4 regions of the Streptomyces sp. NPDC005266 genome follow, and region 3 is predicted to be linked to each of the others. Evidence: riboswitches for the same ligand, from Rfam matches in the RefSeq annotation. Region 3 holds a riboswitch; each other region holds the start of a gene.

What was found. A riboswitch is a leader RNA that binds a small molecule or an ion and turns the genes downstream of it on or off. The one in region 3 is predicted to bind cyclic di-AMP.
Region 1: another riboswitch for cyclic di-AMP. It lies ahead of ABZU99_RS29035 (transglycosylase family protein); the one in region 3 lies ahead of ABZU99_RS25640 (M23 family metallopeptidase).
Region 2: another riboswitch for cyclic di-AMP. It lies ahead of ABZU99_RS05285 (transglycosylase family protein); the one in region 3 lies ahead of ABZU99_RS25640 (M23 family metallopeptidase).
Region 4: another riboswitch for cyclic di-AMP. It lies ahead of ABZU99_RS33105 (M23 family metallopeptidase); the one in region 3 lies ahead of ABZU99_RS25640 (M23 family metallopeptidase).

Annotation. Positions count from the first base shown of each region.
Region 1 is NZ_JBEXHC010000022.1:40,161-42,352, reverse strand. It holds gene eno (phosphopyruvate hydratase) at 1-69, opposite strand, end outside; gene ABZU99_RS29035 (transglycosylase family protein) at 307-1,017, opposite strand; cyclic di-AMP (ydaO/yuaA leader) riboswitch at 1,025-1,193, opposite strand; gene ABZU99_RS29030 (transglycosylase family protein) at 1,448-2,192, opposite strand, start outside.
Region 2 is NZ_JBEXHC010000002.1:364,093-366,284, forward strand. It holds gene ABZU99_RS05285 (transglycosylase family protein) at 1-775, opposite strand, end outside; cyclic di-AMP (ydaO/yuaA leader) riboswitch at 781-958, opposite strand; gene ABZU99_RS05290 (DUF4232 domain-containing protein) at 1,244-1,990, shown strand; gene ABZU99_RS05295 (hypothetical protein) at 2,040-2,192, opposite strand, start outside.
Region 3 is NZ_JBEXHC010000017.1:55,076-57,267, forward strand. It holds gene ABZU99_RS25635 (GntR family transcriptional regulator) at 1-25, opposite strand, end outside; gene ABZU99_RS25640 (M23 family metallopeptidase) at 223-1,017, opposite strand; cyclic di-AMP (ydaO/yuaA leader) riboswitch at 1,032-1,227, opposite strand; gene ABZU99_RS25645 (pitrilysin family protein) at 1,447-2,192, opposite strand, start outside.
Region 4 is NZ_JBEXHC010000030.1:69,756-71,947, forward strand. It holds gene ABZU99_RS33095 (PP2C family protein-serine/threonine phosphatase) at 1-812, shown strand, start outside; gene ABZU99_RS33100 (hypothetical protein) at 966-1,088, opposite strand; cyclic di-AMP (ydaO/yuaA leader) riboswitch at 1,081-1,216, shown strand; gene ABZU99_RS33105 (M23 family metallopeptidase) at 1,228-2,192, shown strand, end outside.

The sequences.
Region 1 (2,192 bases), on a different contig from region 3:
GACCTCGACCGTGGGGTTGCCTCGCGAGTCGAGGATCTCGCGAGCTACGACGACGTCGATGGACGGCACGAGGTTCTCCTTCGTATGTGTCTGCGGTAGCAGCACGAGCCTAACGGGCCGGGAGGGCTGCACCCCCCGTTAGCCCGCCCCGCGAGACAGGACGTGGCACAAAAACCCGGATTGGCCGCGGATATCCAGATTTCCGGGTGACTGACAAGCCCCGGCCGGACACACCGAGGGGGCGGCGCGCCCGGCCGGGGCTGGATTCTCGGAGGCCGGGCCCGAGCGGAGGCCGGCCGAGGTGGGTCAGCTCAGGTGGAGCTGCTGGCCCGGGTAGATCAGGTCGGCCTGCTCGACGATGTCCTTGTTCAGCGTGAAGAGCTTCTTCCAGCCGCCCTTGACCCGGTGCTCCTTGGCGATCTTGGCAAGGGTGTCGCCGGACTCGACCTTGTACTCGCCGTCACCCTTCTTGACCGGGCCGCGGGTCTGCGAGCGCCCGGCGTGCTCGGGCTCGCTGCGGGTCTCGGCCTTCGGCTGGGCGGGCTGGGCCGCCGGGGCCGACTGCGAGGGCTGGGGGGAGGACTGGGTGGAGGCGTCGGACTGCGCCTGCGAGCCCGAGGAGGAGCCGGAGGAGCCCGAGGGGGCGCCACCGGAGGTCAGGCCCTTACCGCAGACCGGCCAGGCGCCCTTGCCCTGGCTGGAGAGCACCTTCTCGGCGATCTGGATCTGCTGGTCCTTGCTGGCCTTGTCCGCGGTGGGGGCGAACGCGGTACCGCCGTAGGCGGCCCAGGTGGAGCTCGAGAACTGCAGACCGCCGTAGTAGCCGTTGCCGGTGTTGATCGACCAGTTGCCGCCGGCCTCGCACTGGGCGACCTGGTCCCACTGGGACGTGGTGGCGGCGGAGGCGGAGGTGGCGCCGAGGAGCGGCGCGGCCACGGCCGCGCCGGCGATGCCGGTGAGCGCGGCGATACGGGTGACCTTGGACGGGCGGCGGTGCTTGCCGTTGGACTTGAGCATCGTTGGTTCGTTTCCTCACCGACGCCTACGAGGTGAGCTGTCGGGTTCGGGCGTGAGTTGCCCGGCCGGATACGGCACGCCGCATCCGGCTTCACCCCTAGCCGTCGAGCCCGCTTCCACAGGCTTTTCGGCACCTACCTTGGGTCCCCCGCTCCTGCCTTCGGCGCTGACGCGTCGGTACCGGTCGACCGCCGGCAGGATTCGGCGTGACGATCGACGGTGCCCGCGGTAGCGAGCGGAAAGACGTTAAACACACCTGTGGGGAAGGTTCAAACACCTTCATCTCGTCGCAGGATGGTGTTCCCGATCTCACTTGTCGCACATCCCCGCAGGTAGGACCGGGTGCGGAGGGATCGGACAGGGGGAACACGCCGGACGATGTGACGAGAGGTATATCTCACCGGTTCCAGATCGGGCAATTCCCCCCGAATTACCGCCCCTTGGCGGATAGGTCAAGGCGCTGACCAGGGAGGATGAGGTCCGGGTCGGACCCGATGACCTGCTCGTTGGTGTCGTAGAGCCCATGCCACCCATCGGCCAACTCGCCCCGTTGGGCAATCGCTGACAGATTGTCACCCGGTCGGACGGTGTAGTCGTCACCCGTAGAGCCCTGGGCACGGTCCGCGTCGCCGCGGGAGGCATGCTTCCCGGAGGGCCGGGCATCCGCCGTCGAACCGTCGCCCGCGCGCTCTCCCGCGCCTTCTTCACCCCGATGGCGGCCGCTGGGCGCGGGATCGGCGGACGAGTCCGGCGCGTCCGGGGAGGCGGAGGGGTCCGGCGAGGACGTGGAGTCGTCCAGTCCGTCGGGGGACTGGGAGGTACGGGGCGCGTCCGGCTTCTCGGCACTCGGGGACGCATCCGGCGTACGGGGCGTATCGGATGATCCGGAGTCACCGGACGCGTCGGACGGCAGCACACCGTCCAGCAGCCCCCGGCCCTCCTCCGTGTCGCCGCGCTGGGCCGAACCCGGCCGGTCCGGGGTGGCCGTGGAGCCAGGGTCCACATCGGGGGCGCCGCTGCCGTCGGAGAGCCCGGCGTTCAGCGCACAGCTCGGCCAGGCGTCCGGGCCGCGGTCACCCAGAATCGATTCGGCAACGGTTATCTGCTGGGAGCGGCTGGCCAGATCGGGGCGCGGGGCGTAGTCCGTACCACCGTGGCTCTTCCACATGTCCAGG
Region 2 (2,192 bases), on a different contig from region 3:
TGTGCGCCTGCGCCTGCGCGTGCTTCGCGTCGGTGCGCTGGGTGGCGGTGGCACGGGGCGCGTTGCGGTGGCTGTCGAGGGAGAGCCGCTGACCGGGGAGAATGAGATCCGGGTCGCCGCCGATGACCCGGCGATTGGTCTCGTAGAGCCGCTCCCAGCCGCCCGCGACGTCCTGGGCGTCGGCGATCCTGGAGAGCGTGTCACCGCGGGCGACGGTGTACGACGGGGACTGCGGAACAGCCTTGGGGGTGGCCCTCGGGGCGGCTCTCGGGGTGGCCTTGGGGGCCGCCTCGGTGGTGGCCTTCGGGGTCGGGGTGGCGGATTTCTGGGCGTCCTGGCTGCCGGATGTCTGGCTGCCGGACGCCTGGCTACCGGGAGAGGTGTCCGGGGCGGGGCCGCCGCGCGTCAGGCCGGCCTTCAGCGAGCAGACCGGCCAGGCGGCGGGACCCTGGCTCGCGAGCACCTTCTCCGCGACCGCGATCTGCTGAGCCTTGGAGGCCAGGTCGGCCCGGGCGGCGTAGGCGGTGCCGCCGTACGCCTGCCAAGTGCTCTGGGTGAACTGGAGCCCGCCGTAGAAGCCGTTCCCGGTGTTGATGCTCCAGTTGTTGGTGGACTCGCACTCCGCGACCTTGTCCCAGGTGCTGACGGAGGCGGCGTTCGCCTGGCCGACGCCGATGAGCGGCAGGGCGACTCCGGCGCCGCCGGCGGTGACGGCGAGCGAGGCGCGGGAGACGCGGCGAGGCCGGGGCCGGCGGTGACGTCCGCGTGCAGCCATTGAGCTCTTCCTCTCCTGCGCCTGCGAGGTGAGCTGTCGGGTTCGGGCTGGAGTTGCCCGGCCACCCGCACACGGTGCTGTCCACCGCGGCGCGCGTCTTCACCCCAAGCCGTGCCGCGTGGATCGCGGTACGGCGCCTACCTTGGTTCCCCCGCTCCCGCCGTGACAGGTCGTCGTCACACCCCTCGGCCGACGGCGGGACTCGGCGCTCCGGCGAAGGAGACCCGTGCGCGAAAACGACGGGTGCCGAACAGTAATCACATCGATTTGGTCACGACAAGGCATCGAGACCGTTTGTGGTGAACAGTCCGAAATGGGAAAGGGGCTTACTCGTGTGATCAATGTACTGACACACATAAGGGCGCGGACGCGGGGAAGGGAGACCCGAAAGGGGAATGGACGGGGGGCATCGGGGCACTCGCCCTCGCGGCCGGTGACCCGGCAGACGGCGGACCTGGGAGGTCGCTCATGGTGCGATGGAACGGCACGACGACTTCACGATCCCGGCCGCCTCGGCCACTGGCGTTAAGCGCGCTGCTCGTCGGCGCGCTGCTCGTCGGCGCGCTGGCCACGGCCACGGCCTGCGGCAGCGATACCGGGAACGGGGCGTCTTCGCCCGGGGCCTCATCCGTGGCGGCCGACTCGTCCGCCGCGAGCGCCTCCCCCGGCCCGGCCGCATCGTCCGCGAGCACCGCCCCGCGGAGCGAACGGCCCTCGTCGCCCAGCGCGAAGCCGCCCACGGAGTCGGCGCACACATCCCCCTCGCACTCCTCCTCTTCGGCGCCCGCCGCCGCCTCCGGCGTGCGCCGCATCTGCTCCAAGGGGCAGTTGACGCTGACGGTCGGCCGGATGGACGTGGGCGCCGGCAATGTGTATCTGCCCCTGATCCTCACCAACAAGTCGTCCTCGACCTGCACCCTCACCGGATTCCCCGGCGTCTCGCTGCTCGACTCCACCGGCGCCGCGATCGGCGACCCCGCCACCCGGCGCGGCCCCACCCGCTCCACGGTCTCCCTGCCGCCGGGCGGCAGCGCCTCCACAAGCCTGCACACGCTCAATGAGGGCACGACCGACACCCCGTGCCGGCGCAGCCCCGCCCAGATCCGCGTCTATCCGCCGGATTCCTTCGGGGCGATGAAGGTACCGGTGCGGTCCTTCCGGGTGTGCGGAGGCGTCTTCGAGGTCGAGGCGGTCGGTTCCGGAACGGGCACCTGAGCCCAACCGCCACCCCCTCCGCCCGCCGCACCGGGGACGGCGCGGACGGTCACTCCGGCTCCGGCCCCAGCCCCAGCTCCGCGACGAGCCGGGCCAGTTCGGCCGCCGCCGGGTCGCCCGGCGCGAGGACCGCGACCACGTCCACCAGTTCCCTCAGCGCACGGTGCGCCTCACACGTACGCAGCAGGGCCAGCGCCTCCGC
Region 3 (2,192 bases):
GGATCGCGGTCGTATCCCCGCTCACGTGACGACCCGCATTGTCGCACCTCCGCCTTAATGCCCGCGAAACGCACCTGATTGACGCTCGTTCGACGACTCTATTCCAAGCTGCCAGAATTGCCGATGGCAGAAGGCATTTCATGGATATTTTTTGGTCAGCGCGCGGCAGGCATGCCGAAGGCCCCGTCCGGGCCGGACGGGGCCTTCACGCGATGTCGACGGTCAGACGCTGACGCCGTGCGAGCGCAGATACGCCACGGGGTCCATGTCCGAGCCGTAGTCCGGGCTGGTGCGGGCCTCGAAGTGCAGATGCGGGCCGGTGACGTTGCCGGTGGCGCCCGACAGGCCGATCTGCTGCCCGGGGGTGACCTTCTGGCCGACCGAGACGCCGATCGACGAGAGGTGGCCGTACTGGGTGTACGTGCCGTCGTTCATCTTGATGACGATGTTGTTGCCGTAGCTGCCGCCCCAGCCCGCCTCGACGACCTCGCCGGAGCCGACGGCGTGCACCGAGGTGCCGGAAGCGGCGTGGAAGTCGATGCCGGTGTGGCTGCCGGAGGACCACAGCCCGCTGGACGCCTGGTAGGCGGTGGAGACGTAGGAGCCCGAGATCGGCGCCATGAAGGTGTTGAGGCGCTTGCGCTCGGCCTCGCGGGCCGCGCGCACCTTGGCCTCGCGCTCCACCTTGGCCTTCTTCGCCGCCGCCTCCGCCTTCCTGGTGGCCTCCTGGCGCGCGATGGCCTCGGCCCGCGCCTTGGCCGCGGCCTGCTGGGCCGCGGTCTCCTGGGCCTGCGCCTGGTCCTCGATGTCGTCGGCGAGCCCGTCGCCGATCACGATCGCCTGGCGCAGACCGGTGTCCTGGGGAGCGGGGCCCTCGTCGGACGCGGCGAAGGCCGGTCCGGCTATCCCGGCGACGACGCCCGAGGCGACCGTCGTGATACCCAGGAAGTTCGCTCCGGTGCGGACGGTGGCCCTGTGGGAGCGGCGGTGCCTCCCGGTGGCACTGGTGGACGCCATGGTCAGGCGTACTCCTTTCCTTCCTTCTCGCCTACCGGGTTAGCTGACGGGTTCGGAGCAGGAAGGTCTCCTACGGGCCCCTCCCCCGGCCGGGGAAGGCGTCCGATTCACCCCTGGGGATCGGGCCCCTCCTGCGACGAAGTCGGCGCAGGAAGACGGGTCCCCGGCTCCCCTGGCTCGCGCCGTACGGGGACTCGGCGATGACTGTCCGTGCCGCGGGTGCGGCGTGCAACTGGCGAACAGCCGCACTGACGCTAGACGGGCCGTGATTCGATCACCAAACAGATCCGGGTTTTTGTTGCTCTCACCACAAACCAAACACATAACCTCGCCATGAAACGGGCATGCGAAAGGGCCCTGGCGCCGCACACGACGCCAGGGCCCTTCCCCCTGGTGGCTCGTCGGACCTGTCGGCCAACTCCGCGCGGCTCAGCCGGAGATGACGCGCACCTCGCCGATGCCCAGCGCCTTGACCGGCTCCGCGATCACCGAGGCGTCCCCGACCAGCACCGTGACCAACCGGTCCGCGGGGAAGGCGCTCACCACCGCCGCGGTCGCCTCCACCGTCCCGGCCTCCGCCAGGCGGGCGTACAACTGCGCCTGGAAGTCGTCCGGAAGGTGCTGCTCGACCTGATCGGCGAGGGTGCCCGCGACGGCCGCGGCCGTCTCGTACTTCAGCGGGGCGACACCGACGAGGTTCTGCACGGCGACATCGCGCTCGGCGTCGGTCAGACCCTCCTCCTTCAGCGTGCGCAGCACCTTCCAGAGGTCGTCCAGCGCGGGTCCGGTGACCTCGGTGGCCACCGAGCCGCTGATCGCCAGCATCGCGGCGCCCGTGGACCCGCCGGTGGGCGACGGGGGCGAGGAGCGCAGCACCTGGCCGAAGGCGCGCACCCCGTAGGTGTAGCCCTTCTCCTCGCGCAGCACCCGGTCGAGCCGGGAGGTGAGGGTGCCGCCCAGGCAGTACGTGCCCAGCACCTGCGCCGGCCAGATCCGGTCGTGGCGGTCGGCGCCGATACGGCCGATGAGCAGTTGGGTCTGCACCGCGCCCGGCCGGTCGACGATCACCACACGGCCGGTGTCGTCGGCGATGATCGGGGGCATGGGGCGTGGCGCGGCCGTGCCGCCCTTCCAGGCGCCGAGGGTGTCGGCGAGCGCCTTGTCGAGGTCCACGC
Region 4 (2,192 bases), on a different contig from region 3:
CGGCTCAGCGCGCCGTCCTGCCCGTGCCGCCCGCCCGCCTGGCCGGTCTGGACATCGCGGCGCGCTATGTGGCGGCGGAGAGGTTCGCCGCGATCGGCGGTGACCTGTACGCGGTCCAGGACACCCCGCACGGCGTCCGGCTGGTCGTCGGGGACGTACGCGGCAAGGGACTGCAGGCCGTGGAGATCGTCGCGATCCTCATCGGCGCCTTCCGGGAGGCGGCGGAGCAGGAGTCGACGCTGGAGGGGCTGGCGGGCCGGCTGGAGCGGGCGTTGCAGCGCGAGGGCGCCCGGCGGGCCGATATGGAGGTCTCGGAGGGGTTCACGACGGCCGTTCTCGCCGAGCTCCCGCGCGCCGACACGACCCTGCGCGTGATCACCCGAGGCCATCCGGCGCCCCTGCTGCTGCGGGGGGACGGCGAGGTGCGCGCGCTGGAGCCGGAGGCCTTCGCGCTGCCGCTGGGGATGGGGGAACTGAGCGGCTTGCCCGACCGGGTGACGGAGCTGCCGTTCGCCGAGGGCGAGACGCTGCTGCTGTTCACGGACGGGGTGTCGGAGGCCCGCGACTCGCACGGCGAGTTCTACGACCCCGTGGAGCGGCTGCGCGGCCATGCCTTCGCGGGGCCGGGGGAGCTGCTGGACGTGCTGGTGGCCGATGTCGAACGGCATACGGGTGGCGGCACTTCGGACGACATGGCGTTGCTGGCGGTCCGCCGCGTACCGGCCCGGACGAACGGGGGCGCGGGCAGCGGGAACGGGAGCGGGCTGGTGAGCGGCAGTGGGCCGGCGAACGTGAGCGACCACCGTCCGTAGTCGGAGGAGATCCCTCCGCGTAACGATTGACACACGATCAGCCGAACAAGGTTTTGCCAGCCCTTTTCGGGGGTGCTGACTCGCCCCGATATGTCCATCTTTGGTTCCTAAGTTCACGCCAAAGCTGCGCAGATTCTTCAGAAGAGCTTGGAATCACATGGCGCCAACCATTAACGTTCGATAACGCAGCGCGGTCGTCACAACCGTCGTCAGGGCGGTACCGTGCGCCGTCGCCGAATCCCGTACGCACTGCGGCAGCACCACCAGCAGCAGCACAGCACCACACTGCACCAAGGGAACCGGGGAACCACCACCTTGGGGTGAATCGGGTCGAACCTGACCCGTAGGAGACCTTCCTGCTCCGAACCCGTCAGCTAACCCGGTAGGCGAGAGGGAAGGAAAGGAGTGCGCCCCCGTGGCGTCCAACAGATCTGCTCTGGACGAGGCTCCGTACCGCTCATTCGGAGGCGGCCTCGGGACCGCCACCGCCTACGGCCCCGGCTTTGACGCCGGCGCCGGGACGGGCGCTGGGGACGGCCGCTTCGCCGCCGAGGGGATCGCCGACCGGAACGCCGATGGGGGCGCGTCCGAGGGCTCGGATCCCGGCCTCGACCCCGAGCCCTGGGAAGAGTGGAACCCCACCGAGGACTCCATCGCTCCCCTCCGCGGCCGGCACCGCGTCGTCAAGCAGCGGGGCGGTTCCATGGCGCGCAGCAGCGCCGTCCTCGGGGTCGGCGTCATCGCGGCGGTCGGCGCCGGCGGCATGGCGAGCGCCAAGGACCGTCCGGCGGCACCCATCGCCATGCCCGATCTCTCGCACGTCGCCGACCAGGTCGAGGCCCGGCTCCCCGCCGCCAAGGACCTGCCCGGCATCGGCTCGTTCCTCTCCGGCGACGAGGGCTCCTCCTCCGAGCCCGCGGCCCCCCTCTCCCAGGCCGGACTGACCGCCCAGGACGAGAAGAGCGGCACCACCGACGCCGGCGAGGCCCTGCGCGCCCGCATCCTGCAGCAGGCCGAGAGCCAGCAGAACGCCGCCGACGAGGACCAGCGCATCGCCGCGGCCAAGGCCGCCGCCGACAAGGCCGCCGACGCCGCGGCACAGCGCAAGGCCGACGCCGCCGCGGCGAAGAAGGCCGCCGAGCAGAAGGCCAAGGAGGCCGCCGCCAAGAAGGCCGAGGCCGAGCGCCGCGCCAAGCTCGCCGCCGCCTACACCCTCCCCGTCACCTCGTACACCCTGACCGCCGGCTTCGGCCAGGCCGGCGACCTGTGGTCCGCCGACCACACCGGCCTGGACTTCGCCGCCCCGACCGGCACCCCGGCCAAGGCGGTCCACCGCGGCACCATCACCCAGGCGGGCTGGGCCGGTTCGTACGGCTACCG